4 regions of the Staphylococcus sp. 510 genome follow, and region 1 is predicted to be linked to each of the others. Evidence: predicted binding sites of a transcription regulator. Region 1 holds the regulator's gene; each other region holds the start of a gene.
The links. The regulator Rex, encoded in region 1, represses fermentation and respiration genes when NADH is low (regulators of the CRP and FNR family bind a similar motif). The targets are predictions, from matches to a motif close to TTGTGAAATATTTCACAA.
Positions count from the first base shown of each region.

Region 2: pflB (formate C-acetyltransferase) is a predicted target of Rex. The motif match lies at 2,259-2,276, and genes of this name have one in related genera.
Region 3: AC2D8K_RS02875 (anaerobic C4-dicarboxylate transporter family protein) is a predicted target of Rex. The motif match lies at 2,570-2,587, and genes of this name have one in related genera.
Region 4: qoxA (cytochrome aa3 quinol oxidase subunit II) is a predicted target of Rex. The motif match lies at 2,257-2,274, and genes of this name have one in related genera.

Region 1 covers NZ_JBXVVK010000006.1:16,811-20,692, forward strand. Annotated here, with positions in the region: gene AC2D8K_RS05665 (ABC-F family ATP-binding cassette domain-containing protein) at 1-1,285, opposite strand, end outside; gene AC2D8K_RS05670 (redox-sensing transcriptional repressor Rex) at 1,540-2,184, shown strand; gene AC2D8K_RS05675 (hypothetical protein) at 2,212-2,517, shown strand; gene AC2D8K_RS05680 (YeeE/YedE family protein) at 2,690-3,778, shown strand; gene AC2D8K_RS05685 (sulfurtransferase TusA family protein) at 3,791-3,882, shown strand, end outside.
Region 2 covers NZ_JBXVVK010000002.1:73,967-77,848, forward strand. Annotated here, with positions in the region: gene AC2D8K_RS02255 (Rrf2 family transcriptional regulator) at 91-519, shown strand; partial or broken gene AC2D8K_RS02260 (NAD(P)-dependent oxidoreductase) at 635-1,272, shown strand; gene AC2D8K_RS02265 (M15 family metallopeptidase) at 1,329-1,994, opposite strand; gene pflB (formate C-acetyltransferase) at 2,333-3,882, shown strand, end outside.
Region 3 covers NZ_JBXVVK010000002.1:201,970-205,851, reverse strand. Annotated here, with positions in the region: gene AC2D8K_RS02880 (BCCT family transporter) at 1-688, opposite strand, end outside; gene AC2D8K_RS02875 (anaerobic C4-dicarboxylate transporter family protein) at 1,062-2,354, opposite strand; gene nrdG (anaerobic ribonucleoside-triphosphate reductase activating protein) at 2,805-3,368, opposite strand; gene nrdD (anaerobic ribonucleoside-triphosphate reductase) at 3,371-3,882, opposite strand, start outside.
Region 4 covers NZ_JBXVVK010000003.1:153,765-157,646, forward strand. Annotated here, with positions in the region: gene qoxB (cytochrome aa3 quinol oxidase subunit I) at 1-923, opposite strand, end outside; gene qoxA (cytochrome aa3 quinol oxidase subunit II) at 923-2,032, opposite strand; gene AC2D8K_RS03730 (DUF5011 domain-containing protein) at 2,318-2,635, opposite strand; gene AC2D8K_RS03735 (globin domain-containing protein) at 2,897-3,882, shown strand, end outside.

The DNA of each region.
Region 1 (3,882 bases):
CTCGAATATCTTTTTCGTTCATATTTGGATACTGGTCCCAAACATAATCTAAAATGGTTTTATTTGATTTGAATTCAGCTTGTTTTTGGTCATAGTAACCTATTTGTAAATTAGCACCAAATGTGACTTCGCCACCGAGTGGACGTTGTCTTTGAGCAATGGTTTTAATTAAAGTGGTTTTACCGACACCATTTGGCCCAATAATAGCGATGTGATCACCTTTGGATACTTCCAAATTAATAGGTTTAGTAATAGGTGTATCATCATAACCAATTTCTAATTGTTTGATATGCATGACGTCATTTCCGGTATTTCTATCAAATCCAAATTGAATGTTAGCACTTCTTGCATCAATCATTGGTTTATCAATACGCTGAATTTTTTCTAATGTTTTACGACGGCTCTTTGCCATTCCACTTGTAGAAGCTCTTGTGATATTTTTTTCTACAAATGTTTCTAACCGTTTAATTTCTTCTTGTTGTTTTTCATATTCTTGCATACGTTTTTCATAATATTTATCTCGCTGTTGAATAAATTGTTCATAATTACCAATATATCGTTTAACACTACCTAAAGCGACGTCATAAACTTGTGTAACGATTTTGTCTAAGAAATATCTATCATGACTTATAATGACAATTGCCCCTTTAAAGTAACGCAAATAATCTTCTAACCATTTTGTAGTTTCTAAATCGAGATGGTTGGTAGGTTCATCAAGTAATAATAGATTTGGTTCATTTAACAACATTTGTGCAAGTGATAATCGTGTTTTTTGACCACCACTAAAGTCATTAATAGGCTTATTAAAGTCATCTTCATTAAAATTCAATCCATGAAGAACTGTTTTAATTTTACTGTCATATTGATAACCTTCTAATTGCTCAAATTGATTTGATAAAGATTCATATTTTTCCATATGTGATTGATAAGTAGGTGTATCATACTCATTTGCATGGGCAGCTAACCAATCTGTTTCACGTTTGATTAATAGTTCCATATTTTTAATATGTTCAAATGGTTTTGACATTTCCTCGAACACAGTGGCGTTAGAGTCCAACGTCATTTGTTGTGTTAAATAGCCCATCTTAAGATTTTTAATCTTTGAAATGTGACCACTATCATAATCTTCAACGCCAGCAATGATTTTCATAAGTGTTGATTTACCGGCACCATTTCGTCCAACAACGCCTATTCGTTCACCAGTTTTCACTTCAAAATCAACGTTAGTAAAGATATCTTCACCATCGAACGATTTAGAGATGTCATTAAGTTGTAAAAGTATCATCCGACTTCACCTTTCTAAATATGCGATATCATTATAAACTATACATATAGTTTGATATGTTTAAATTTTTTGTTTATCATATTAATATTTATTTTACAGTATTAAGCTGTGTCTTGAAACTAGGATATTTATTTTTAAATTTTATTAATGTATAATTAGCAAGTATTCATTGTGAACAATTATTTGGATTTTTATTGTTGCAAACATATATACATAAAATTAAAACCGTTTAGCGTCGAAGGGAGACAAATAAAATGGCAAGTAACGTTAAAATTCCTCGAGCAACTTTAAAACGTTTACCGTTATATTATAGATTTGTGAGTAATCTAAAATCTAAAGGTATTGACCGTGTTAATTCTAAAGCTATTAGCGAAGCATTACAAATAGATTCAGCTACGATTCGTAGAGATTTTTCATATTTTGGCGAATTAGGTAAAAAAGGATATGGCTATAATATAGATAGTTTAATTGAATTTTTCAAAGCTGAAATTAGTGGTAGCAATGATATTAAAATTGCAATTGTTGGTGTGGGTAACTTAGGTCGAGCATTATTAACATATAACTTCTCAATTCACGATGAAATGACCATTACAGAAGCATTTGATGTAAATCAAGATGTCATCGGCGAACGAGTAGGCCGTGTTGTTGTAAAAGATAGCAAGACTTTAAAACATACGTTATCAAATCAAGATATTGATGTAGTCATTCTTACAACACCTGAACAGGTTGCCCAAAGTGTTACAGATGAGCTGGTTGAATCTGGTATTAAAGGTATTATGAATTTTACACCAGCGAGAGTGAGTACGCCAACTGATGTACAAGTACATCATATTGATTTAGGTATTGAATTACAGTCCTTACTTTTCTTTATGAGAAATTATGATGAATCAATGAAATAGCATATTGATCATTTGGAGGGACTTTTTATGAATGATAAAGTATTGATTCAAATAGGGTGTATGTATAAAGCACATTTACCTACATTAATATACATTCCAGGACAATTGGTATTGAACGGTCATACATTAGTGTTCAAGTCCTATTATACAAATCATAATCCTCTAAATTTAGAAATTGATGTTAAAAAAATTATTCGTTACCAAATACGTAAGGGGTTACTGGGACATAAATTATTGATTTACTATAACCAAACTTGGTATAAATTTAGTCATTTTAAAGCAAATGAATTGCAAGCATTAGTTCATTATATCGATGAAATACAAGCACATTAAAAAAGTGATGAGCAAGAGTACATCTTATCGAGATGTACTCTTTTTTTATTTTAAATAAAGCATTTCATTGATAAATGTGTAGAATTAAGAAACATATTATGATAGTGAACTTGAAATATAACACTTTATCCTGTAAAATAACTTAGTATTTATATCGGAAAAGGGTGATAACGTGGTTTGGATGATTATAAGCGGTTTGATCGTCGGCGTACTATTAGGATTTGTAATGCAACGAACACGCTTTTGCTTAGCAGGCGGTTTTAGAGATATGTATGTTCAAAAAAGTAATAAAATGTTCTATGCATTGCTTGTTGCTATTACAGTTCAAAGTATTGGTTTATTAATATTAACAAGTTTAGGTATAGTAAATGTTCCAGCACACACATTTCCAATTGTTGGTACAATCATTGGTTCTTTTGTCTTTGGCATAGGTATTGTATTAGCAGGTGGTTGTGCTACTGGAACATATTATAGAGCAGGAGAAGGTTTAATAGGTAGTTGGGTTGCACTCATTTTATATGCATTAACAAGTGCAATTACTAAGACAGGTGTTTTGTCACCAGTCCTAAAAGTAATTAATCAACCTACAAATGTCAATGCAAGTATGGCAGATACATTGCATATTCCCAATTGGATTTTAGTAATACTAATAACGTTAATTACTTTAATATTAGTGACAAAAACACTTAAAAAGCCTAAAGTAGCAGTCCCTAAATTAAAACAGAAGTATTCAGGCGTAAGACATTATTTATTTGAAAGAAGATATCATCCGTTTGTAGCGGCTATTGCAGTTGGTTTAATCGCTTTATTAGCTTGGCCAATGAGTAGTTCTACTGGTAGAGATTATGGATTAGGAATTACGACACCTTCAGCAAATATTGTTAATTTCTTAATTACTGGAAATACACAACTCATTGATTGGGGCGCATTTTTAGTTATAGGTATATTCCTAGGTTCTTACATTGCTGCTAAAGGATCAAAAGAATTTAAATGGCGTTTACCAGATAAGAAAACAATTAGAAATAGTGCAATTGGTGGCATTTTAATGGGCTTTGGAGCCTCTGTTGCAGGTGGTTGTTCAATCGGTAATGGCTTAGTTGAAACGGCGACAATGAGTTGGCAAGGCTGGATTGGTCTAGGTTCAATGATTCTAGGTGTATGGTTTATGAGTTACTTTATTTTTATTAAGCCAATGAAACAACTACAACAATCGACTAAAAAACAACAAACAACAGTTAAACAACAAACACAAACGACTTAAGGAGGAGTTATTATGGTATATGAATTAGGCACAGTTGGGATGGTTTGTCCTTTCCCTTTAATAGAAGCTCAAAAGAAAATGACTGAATTAGATTCTGGTGATGA
Region 2 (3,882 bases), on a different contig from region 1:
TTATGTCCCAGCCTGTTTTTTAATTTAAAAACCATTCAAATTGACAAAAGATATAAGTGTAACTACAATGGTTACAGGAGGTTAATTCATTTGAAAATTAGTAGTAGATTTACAGTAGCAGTACATATATTATCTTTAATTCAAATAGAGTCCAATCAAGAGCTATCATCAAAATATATAGCTGGCAGTGTTAATACTAACCCTGTTGTTATTCGACGAATTATTGGCTATCTTAAACGTGCACAATTAGTAGATATGTATCGTGGCAATGGCGGTCTATACTTATTAAAACCGTTATCAGATATTACATTATTAGATGTATATCATGCTGTAGATGTGGTTGAAGAAGGACAATTGTTTCAGATACATGAAGACACGAACGTGAACTGTGTGGTAGGTGCTAACATTCAAGGGGTGTTAGAGATTATATTAATGCAAGCACAAGATGCTATGGAAGGTGTTTTGGCGAAAGTGACAATGAACGATATCGTTAATCAAGTATTGCAACATAACAAATAGCGTATTCGTTATTTGACTTTATGTAACTGTAACTGTTACAGTTACATTTACATAAACGATAAACATATTTCAAAATGTAATTAATCTTAAAAGAGATAAACGGAGGAGTTTAACAATGAAAATAGGAATTATAGGCGCTTCAGGTAAAGTAGGACAACTTGTTTTAAAAGAAGCTTTAGATAGAGGACATCAAGTAACTGCCATTGTAAGAAATGCATCAAAAATAACAAATACGGAATTAGAAGCATCGAGAAAGACATTCATGATTTAACAACTACAGACATAGCATCATTTGATGTTGTTGTTAATGCTTTTGGAGCACCATTAGGCGATTCAAAAGGACATATCAATGCAGGCCGTCATTTAATTGATATTTTAAAAGGAACAGATACAAGAGCGATTATTGTTGGTGGTGCCGGAAGTCTATATGTTGATGATGCACATATAGTTCAATTAATCGATACACCAGAATTTCCAGATATTGTTAAACCTACAGCAAGTGGTCAGGGACAAAACCTTGAAGAATTACGCAACTCAGAAGGTATAACATGGACATTCCTTAGCCCTGCTGCAGAATTTGATCCAGAGGGTGTTAGAACAGGTCATTACCAATCTGGTAAAGATCAATTAATTGTTAATTCTGAAGGAAATAGCTATATCAGTTATGCGGATTATGCCGTTGCATTAGTAGACGAAATTGAAAATCCTCAACACATCAATGAACGCTTTACTGTTGTGGGAGAAGCAAAATAATAGAATTAAAAAGGCTGAGATACTCATTCCTCATGAATATCTCAGCCGTATTTTTATTATTTTTTAGGATATAAACCTAAATAAGATTCTAAACTTTGGCCTGAATCTTTGACTTCTTTGGCTTTCTCTTTACCTAAATAGCGTAAATGCCATGGCTCATATTGATAGCCAGTTTCATTTTCTTTGCCTTTACCGTATCTAATAATAAAGCCATATTCATCTGCATGGCGTTTAATCCATTGACCTTCTTTGGTTTTACCAAAACTGCGGTATAGGTTTTTATCAGACCCTTGTGCACCCACATCGAATGATAAACCAGTTTGATGTTCTGAATGACCTGGTTTAGAGCTATATTTATTAGCTGCTTTTTCACCGTCTCTAGCTTTATAATTATTGAATAATTGAATTTGAGTTTGATAGCTTCTGAAGCCACTAATTTTGTATAGATTGATATGATCTTTTTTCGCATCAGCAATCATTTTATTTAGTGCTTTCACTGCTTTAGGATTTTCCCCAGGATTATAGTCTTTTGGTAATTTAATTTGCTTATTCACCATTAAGATACCGTCAACATAAGTTTTACCATCTTTTTTAACTTTCTTGTGAGATTGACTCTGATTACTATCTTGCTTGCTCGCTTCATTTTTACCTTCAGAATGATGATTTGAACATGCTGATAGTACTAGTAATCCCATCAATAGCACAGTCCACAACTTTTTCATATCACACAAAACTCCTTTTATATTGTTAACGTGATTTACCAAATAACCAACTAATTGTACACGAAATAAGTTTAACATATTTTATTAGTATAATAATGGTATATAAGAAATGAATTCATTTGATTTTTATGTAAGTATTTTAATTTTGAATTTATGATATTTATAAATCTGTTATGTAACAGTGAATAAAAATGTAATTCTGTATTAATTTAAGATACAGGTTCGCTAATCAGCCATATTTTAGTTGAAAATTAGTCATAAATAATGTGAAAATAATCACAATAAACATGCTACACTACATGTGAAAACGTTAACAAAACGAAATGGAGGCGAACAGTATGTTAGAAACAAATCATCATACTAGTGCTTGGCAAGGTTTTAAAAATGGTCGTTGGAATAGACATGTAGACGTGAGAGAATTTATTCAACTAAATTATTCATTATATGAAGGTGACGATACCTTTTTAGAAGGTCCAACTGAAGCAACATCAAAATTATGGGACCAAGTGATGCAATTATCTAAAGAAGAACGTGAACGCGGTGGTATGTGGGATATGGATACGAAAGTAGCATCCACAATCACATCACATGACGCTGGATATTTAGACAAAGATTTAGAAACAGTTGTCGGTGTGCAAACAGAGAAACCATTTAAACGTTCAATGCAACCGTTCGGTGGTATTCGTATGGCTAAAGCAGCATGTGAAGCATATGGTTATGAATTAGATCCAGAAACAGAAAAAATCTTTACAGACTATCGTAAAACGCATAACCAAGGAGTATTCGATGCATATTCCAGAGAAATGTTAAATTGTCGAAAAGCTGGAATAATTACAGGATTACCAGATGCATATGGCCGTGGACGTATCATCGGTGATTATCGTCGTGTGGCGTTATATGGTGTTGACTTCTTAATGGAAGAAAAACTTAAAGATTTTAATACGATGTCTACTGAAATGTCAGAAGATGTGATTAGATTAAGAGAAGAATTATCCGAACAATATCGTGCCTTAAATGAATTAAAAGAACTAGGACAAATGTACGGCTTTGATTTAAGTCGACCAGCTACGAACTTTAAAGAAGCAGTTCAATGGTTATACCTAGCATATCTTGCAGCAATCAAAGAACAAAATGGTGCTGCTATGAGTTTAGGACGTACATCAACATTCTTAGATATTTATGCTGAACGTGATTTGAAAAACGGTGACATTACAGAAAGTGAAGTACAAGAAATTATCGACCACTTCATTATGAAATTACGTATCGTTAAATTTGCACGTACACCAGACTATAACGAATTATTCTCTGGTGATCCAACTTGGGTAACTGAATCTATCGGTGGTGTAGGTATTGATGGTAGACCATTAGTTACGAAAAACTCATTCCGTTTCTTACATTCATTAGATAACCTAGGTCCTGCACCTGAGCCAAACTTAACTGTACTTTGGTCAGTAAGATTGCCTGAAAACTTCAAAATCTATTGTGCAAAAATGAGTATTAAAACAAGCTCAATTCAATATGAAAACGACGATTTAATGCGTGAAAGCTATGGAGATGACTATGGTATCGCATGTTGTGTATCAGCAATGAAAATCGGTAAGCAAATGCAATTCTTCGGTGCTCGTGCTAACTTAGCTAAAACATTATTATATGCCATCAATGGTGGTAAAGATGAAAAATCTGGCAAACAAGTAGGTCCAAGTTATGAAGGTATCCATTCAGACGTATTAGATTATGATGACGTATTTGAGAAATTTGAAAAAATGATGGACTGGCTTGCAGGTGTATACATTAATTCATTAAATATCATTCATTATATGCACGATAAATATAGTTATGAACGTATTGAAATGGCGTTACATGATACAAATATTATTCGTACGATGGC
Region 3 (3,882 bases), on a different contig from region 1:
TTATCATATTCTCGCCATTCAGACCAGTAAGTCTTTCAATACCTGCTGATATTAAAGGTACACCTAAGGCAAGTGAGGTCGCTGCACCGCCTAATAATCCGAAGATAAATAAGATATCAACAAGTTTACCTACAAACTTATCTGTTTGTCCTTTTAATATAGGTCTACACGCTTGGCTAATTTTATATATAGGTTGTTTTTTAACGAACACTAAATAACCAATTGGTAATGCTGGCAATACATAAATCGCCCATGCAATCGGACCCCAGTGGAACATTCCGTATTGCGTCGCATACTGTAGTGCTTCATCGGACATACTTTTAGCGCCATTAGGTGGCACTTGATAATAGAATGCCCACTCAATTATACCCCAATATAGAATATCTGAACCAATACCTGCACAGAATAACATGGCTGCCCAAGTAAATGTGTTAAATTCCGGCTTGTCACTCGCTCTACCTAGAGTAACATTACCGTATTTACCAAATGCTATGTATAAAACGAAACAAAAAATAACTAATCCTAAGAATAAATAAACAGAACCAATCGAGTTAGAAATTGCACTATTGATATCTGTAATAATTGTCTCACTTGCTTTCGGGAAAACCATCATAGGTATAACAGCTAAAAGTAACACTATGACTACACCTATAAAGGTCGTCCAGTCCATAACTTTTTCTTTTCTCAATCGTGATCCCCCTAATACTAAATGATTTATGAATCTTGATGTTCTTAAGTTCCACGTTCAAATATAATTGATTCACAAAATTGACAATAACGAACATTTAATAATAATGCAAATTACATACAAAGAAATACAATCCCAATATTGAATAATTATATAATTTCTGACGATTATTCTTTCACAATCAATTGTTGTGACAACAGTGTTAAATTTAGATTTAACGAATTGAACAAACTTAACTTCATTAAAACTATGAATTTTTATGCATTCAAATAGAATTTTTATTTATTTCAGTTTCTTTTAATAAATGGGCTTTATTACAACAAAAAAACTATCTCTCACTTAATTCGTGAAAGATAGTTTAAATCATCAATGGTTAGTATCCTAATAATAATTTCAATGTAAAACCAATCACAACTGATACGATAATGACAAAGAATCCTGGAATAATAAAACTTGTAGGTCTTGTTCTGCCTGTTTCGTCCAATTCAACTGCAAATAATAAAGTGGGTTGTGCTGGGATCACAAAGTTAACGTTAAGTGTTTGAACCATGGCGACAAAATAAATAGGTGGAATACCTAGACTCATTACAATTGGCACCATAATGGATGCAGTCGCTGTTTGAGAAATCACGATCATCGCTACTACTGATACGAGAATGATGACTAGCCAAGGTACACTGCTAATGGCTTGGCCAATATCATTTTTTAATATTTTCAAATTATTAGGTGCGTTAAATATAGTAGCGCCTAACCAACCAGGACCTAATACTGCAAACAATGCGCCAAATGCTGATTGAGAAATATGTGATGTTAGAATATCTGACGTATTAATTTTTGATAATAATAGATTAATTGCGGCACTTAAATACATAAAGAATTGTACAATATCTGTCATTTCAACATTGACCGTTTTACCATTTACATTAAAAGATGGCATTAAATGAGGGAATATCCCAAATGTTAATATACCTAACACACATATCAAGAATGCTAATACACCGAATTTCACATTTTTAGAAAATTCACTAGGTAAAGTCTCTTCTGGCAGTTCAACTAACTTTTGTGATGATATTGAATCATTTTTGCCAACAAATGTGCAGAATACGCTTAATAAAAGCATACTCAAAATCGCAGTTGGTAATACGATACTTAAATATTTACCCATAGAAATATCGTAACCAGCTAATACAGAAATAATATAAGCTGTTGCTGATGCAGCTGGACTACATAAAAGTGCTAAATTCGCAGTGAGTACTGATGCAGTAAGTGCTTTTTTAGGTTGTATGTTTGCTTTTTGAGCTGTCTTAGCAATAATAGGTTCTAATGATAAAGCAATATTGGCAGTACCAATACCAAAGACAAAGACAAACACAATCATTGGTGCAATAAAAATAATTGATTTTGGGAATCTCTCGATGATTTTAGATGCAATATATACAAGGTAGTCTATACCGCCAGTAGCTTGCAACGTGCCACCTGCAATACCTATTGAAAGAATAATTAACACAGCTGTGACAGGTGCCGAACCAGGTGGTAATTGAAAGCCAAAAATCATAATCAGTTGCGCTACAATGGCAAATATGCCACAACCAAGTGCTCCGGCTGTTCTTAAACCTAGTAACACCGCTAAAATCATAATCATAATTTCTATTATAAACAGTAGCAATTTAGGAACTCCTAACTCTCTTATGATGTTAATTTTTAGTAACATTGATATTTTATCACTTAAACATGTGATAAGTATATATTTTCATATTTGATTACAAAATCAAAAGTATTATTTCATCAATCAAAACGAGTCTTTAAGACTGATATATCTAGTATTTCAACATCGTCAAAAATTGTTAACAATTATAAATTAGATTTACATCAAAAAAATATATGAGCAACACTACACATTGTAGTTATTGCCCATATGATTCATTGTCTTATTATTGTTGTGTTTTACGTGCTTGTCGACGTTTTTTATAAATCGTTTCTTCAATAATGGAACCTACGATAAGACCAATGGCAATCATCCATTTACCTATTAATAACCACATACTGTCTCACCTTCTCTATATTGAATCTTTACTCTTATAATTACATTTCTCTTTTATATCGATTTATAACATGATTAAAAACTGTGACTCGTCGATGGACCACTGTAAATGTATTCACACAATTGGTGTCGTTGTAATGATGTATTGACATCAATCACTCTTTGATTTAAAGAACCTTTGTAAGGTAGATTAGGACGATATAACTGAGTGATAAACATGCCATCAACTAACACATCTACATATTCTAATAATTCAAAACGTAGCCCCTTATCTTGTGAAAGATATTCATATTGAAACCCAGTCCAAATCCATATTGTTTTGGTCTGTCCAAATCTTTGTCGAAATGCTTGCACGAGTCTCAATGTCACATCTAAATTACAAAAGGGTTCGCCTCCTAAAATACTTAAGCCACTAATATAACCCGGTTCACAATATGAGAGAATCTCTTGTAATATTTTTTCTGTAAATGGTTCACCATATTTAAAATGTTGTGCCGCTTTGTTATAGCAATCTAGACATTGGAATGGACATCCCGAAACATACACACTACACCGTACACCCTCACCGTCTACAAAGCTATGTGTTTCAATTTTGGCTATATATCCCTGTCCATGTTCTATTCCTAATATAGATGTCATGATTAAGATTCCTTCATATGTTTCACACGAGCACACATTTCTTTATGACGTCCTTCAATCACAGGTCGTTGTACTGGATTACCTAAATAACCGCATGTCCGTTTAACAACATCGACCGTTTCAGGGTTATCATTACCACATTCAGGACATTGATAGCCTTGTGGTGTTGATTTAAAATCTCCATCAAATCCACATTCATAACAGTGATCTATTGGAATATTAGTACCTAAATATCCTACCTTATCATAAGCATAATCCCATACCGCTTCTAGTGCTTTAATATTATGATTTAATTTAGGATACTCACAATAATGGATAAAGCCACCACTCGCATAATAGGGATAATCTTTTTCAAAATCTAATTTTTCAAATGGCGTAATATCTTTTCTTACATCATAATTAAATGAATTTTGATAATAACCTTTACTTGTAATATCTGGAATATCTCCAAATCGTTCTTGATCTAAACGGCAAAAGCGATCAGTCAGTGACTCACTAGGTGTACTGTATATAC
Region 4 (3,882 bases), on a different contig from region 1:
TGACCGAACAAGCGTTTACGCGCAAATGTTGGAATAATTTCAGAGTAAATACCAAATGCAGGTAAGATAACGATATATACTTCAGGGTGCCCCCATACCCAGAAGAAGTTCGCCCATAACATAGGCATACCGCCATCTGCTACTGTAAAGAATGCTGTTCCAAAAATTCTATCTACTGTCATTAAAGCTAAAGCCACTGTTAATACAGGGAAAGCTAAAATAACGATTAATGTAGTAATAAAAGTTGTTACAGTAAACATTGGCATTTGCATAAACTTCATTGTAGGTGTTTTACATCTTAAGATTGTTACAAAGAAGTTGATACCGGTCATTAAAGTACCTAAACCGGAGATTTGAATTGCAACTAGATAGTAGTTAACACCTGGACCTGGACTAAATTCACCAGCAAGTGGTGCATAGTTTGTCCAACCAGCAGCTGGTGATCCACCTATGATAAATGATAGGTTGAATAAAATCATACCAGCAAAGAATAGCCAGAAACTTACGTTGTTCATTACAGGGAAGGCAACATCACGTGCACCAATTTGTAATGGAACAACAATATTCCATAAACCAAAGATAAATGGCATAGCCATGAATATAATCATGATAACGCCGTGCGTACTGAAAATTTCATTGTAGTGATTTGATTCCAAGAATTTGTTATCTGGAATTGTTAATTGCGTACGAATAAGTAACGCGTCAATACCACCACGGACGAACATTAATACGGCACAGATTAAATACATAACACCGATTTTTTTATGGTCTACGGATGTGAACCATTCTTTATAAAGATATTTCCATAATTTGAAATACGTAATTACCGCTATAAGGCCGATAACTAAGAATGGCGCACCAATTTGTGCCATTGTAATCATCCAGTTACCTTTAACGATTAATTGATCCCATGGAAAATTCATTAATGTCCACCTCCATGATCATCTTTTTTAGACGGACTATCGTCTTTTGCTTCTTTGGAAATTTTTTCCATTTCCTTAGCATTGTGTTTTTCTTTCTTCTTGAATTCATTGTCGTATTTTTCATTGTTGCCAAGAATCATTGGTGTCATACCATGACGTTTGTAGTTAGCGTTTGAAATAGTAACCTTACGTGCTGGTTTCACTGGTTTATCTTTAACATCTTTATAAAGATCTTTTTCGTCGATGAAGTTAGGATCTTTTTGAACGTAATTATAACGTTTGTATGCGTGGAAGATATACTCAGGATCAGCTGCAGGGTCAACGAACGCCATATGAGTACCATTAAACGTTAATTCTTTGTTAGGTGTGCTTGGTAAGATTTGTTTATCAAATGTATCTTGATCTAACGTTTTCTTACTTTTAGCTTTTTTCACCCATTTGTTGAAATCACTTTGGCTTACAGAGTGAACATCAAATGTTTGACGTGAGAAACCTTCACCGTTGAAGTTTGAGTTTCTACCTCTGAAAGTACCTGTTTGATCTGCTGTTAATGTCCAATTCATAGTCATACCAGTCATGGCATATTTCTGACCACCTAATTGTGGGATCCAGAAACTTGTCATTGTATCCATAGATTGTAACTTGAATACAACTGGTCGATCTTTAGGAATTGTTAAAGTATTAACAGTTTCGATGTGTTGATCTGGGTAGGCAAAGAACCATTTGTAACCAGCGCTGACTGCGTAAACCACAAGTGGGTCTTTGTCTTTTTCTGGTGGTTTTTCATAATCGTATAATGTTTTAACAGTTGGAATTGCTAAAGCAATAACGATAATGATAGGTACCACAAACCAAATTGTTTCAATTAAAGAATTGTGGTGCATCTTACCTGATTCATCATTCTTATTGTAGCTATACTTAAAAATAAAGAATGCGAACATGGCAAGAACAACGACAACAATAACAAGCATGAAGATAATTGAATAGATGATCAAGAACTTCTGACTACTTGCTACTGGCCCTTTTGCATTGAAAACTTCAATGTTCGAACAACCACTAAGTAAAATTAGTGTTCCGACCATTAGAAGCAAAGACTTAAATTTTGACACTTTTTTGACCTCCTAATACTACAAATGTAGGGCTTACCATTAATTTTAGTTTATTACGCAATATTTACAAGTACCTAAAAGAAAAAAATTATTGATATAAGCAAAAAATTTTAAAAAATTTGAGATATGACGGGGATTGTAAGATTTGTTAAAATTGTGTGTACATTTTGTGAAAAGGGATAAATTTGTGAAATTGCAATAAATTATGATTTTCAAGATAGATATTTTGAAGAAATTCAGAAAATAAAAAAAGTTGAGAATTTAATCTCAACTAAATATAAAATATTATTTGACTTTAATATTTCTAATTGAAGTTTTTTGAGCACCGTCTGAATCTGTGACTTTGTACTTAACCTCATATGTACCTGATTTAGTAGTATCAACATCGCCATCAATTTTGATTTTATGTGTTAAATCACCATCTTCTTTATCATAAGCGCTAATGCCTTGAAGTAGGTTATAATCTTCACCTTTTTCGATGATGATGTCATTCACGCCTCTTAATTGAGGTTCCGAATTAGTTGTCGCTTCGGCATTTAGATTAGGTGTGACTAAAGTAGCAGATACTCCGATTGCTGATAGTGACTGAATTAGTTTATTCATAAAGTAACCTCCGAATGTTAGTCAACTACGATTTATGTATATCATACGTTAATTTTCAGAATAGTACATCATACTATAGTCTTAATATACCTGATTAATTAGATTTTTAAAACATATAATAAGAAATAAATAATTAAAATTATGTAAATTGAACGTTATGTGAACAATTTAACATTTCTTTGATTCAATATATATATAAGGTATAGAATGACAATGTAAAAAGTTTTGGTTTTAAATACGAGTTATCTGGGAGTGGAAATAATGTTAAGTGAAAGAGAAAAAGACGTAGTTAAAGAAACAGTACCTGTATTACAAGATAAAGGGGTAGAAATCACTTCGAATTTTTATGCACGCATGTTCAAACAACATCCTGAACTAAAAAACATGTTTAATCAAACAAATCAACAGCGAGGATTACAATCTACTGCGTTAGCACAATCTGTGTTAGCTGCGGCGGTTAATATTGATCATCTTGAAGCTATCCTACCTGTAGTTAAAGAAATCGCGTATAAACATTGCGCTTTACAAGTACCACCAGCAGGGTATGATATCGTTGGTGAAAATTTAATTGCAGCAATCAAAGATGTTGTTGGATTAGATGATGACCATGAAATTATCAAAACATGGAAGAAAGCATACCAAGAAATTGCAGATATTTTCATCTCTGTTGAAAAGGATATATACACAGAAATGTTATGGGATGGTTTCCAACCATTTAAAGTTGAAACAATAGAACAAGTATCTTCTGATATTAAGGCTTTCACAGTATCTTCAAATGAATATGATTTAAGTCAGTTTGTACCTGGTCAATATATTACCGTTGATGTGGGTAGTGAAAAAATGCCATACAGAGCTAAAAGACATTATTCAATTGTAAAAGGTGATCAAAACCATCTTACATTCGCAGTAAAAAGAGATGTCACTACAGAACATGAAGGTGAAGTATCTACAATTTTACACGATGAATATCAAGAAGGAGATAACATTAATTTAACAGCACCTGTAGGACCATTCCATGTTGTTGAAAAGAGTAATAAACAATTGTTCTTAGGATCTGGTATAGGTGTAACGCCACTCGTATCTATGTTTAATGAAGTAGTAAATGACAATGGTGAAGCTCGATTTATACAAGTGACAAATGACACGAATGATGCACCATTCTCATCATTACTAACTTCTATTGCTAATAAGAATGCACAAGCAACATATGACTTACATGATAAAAATAAAAACGGTTATATTGGTAG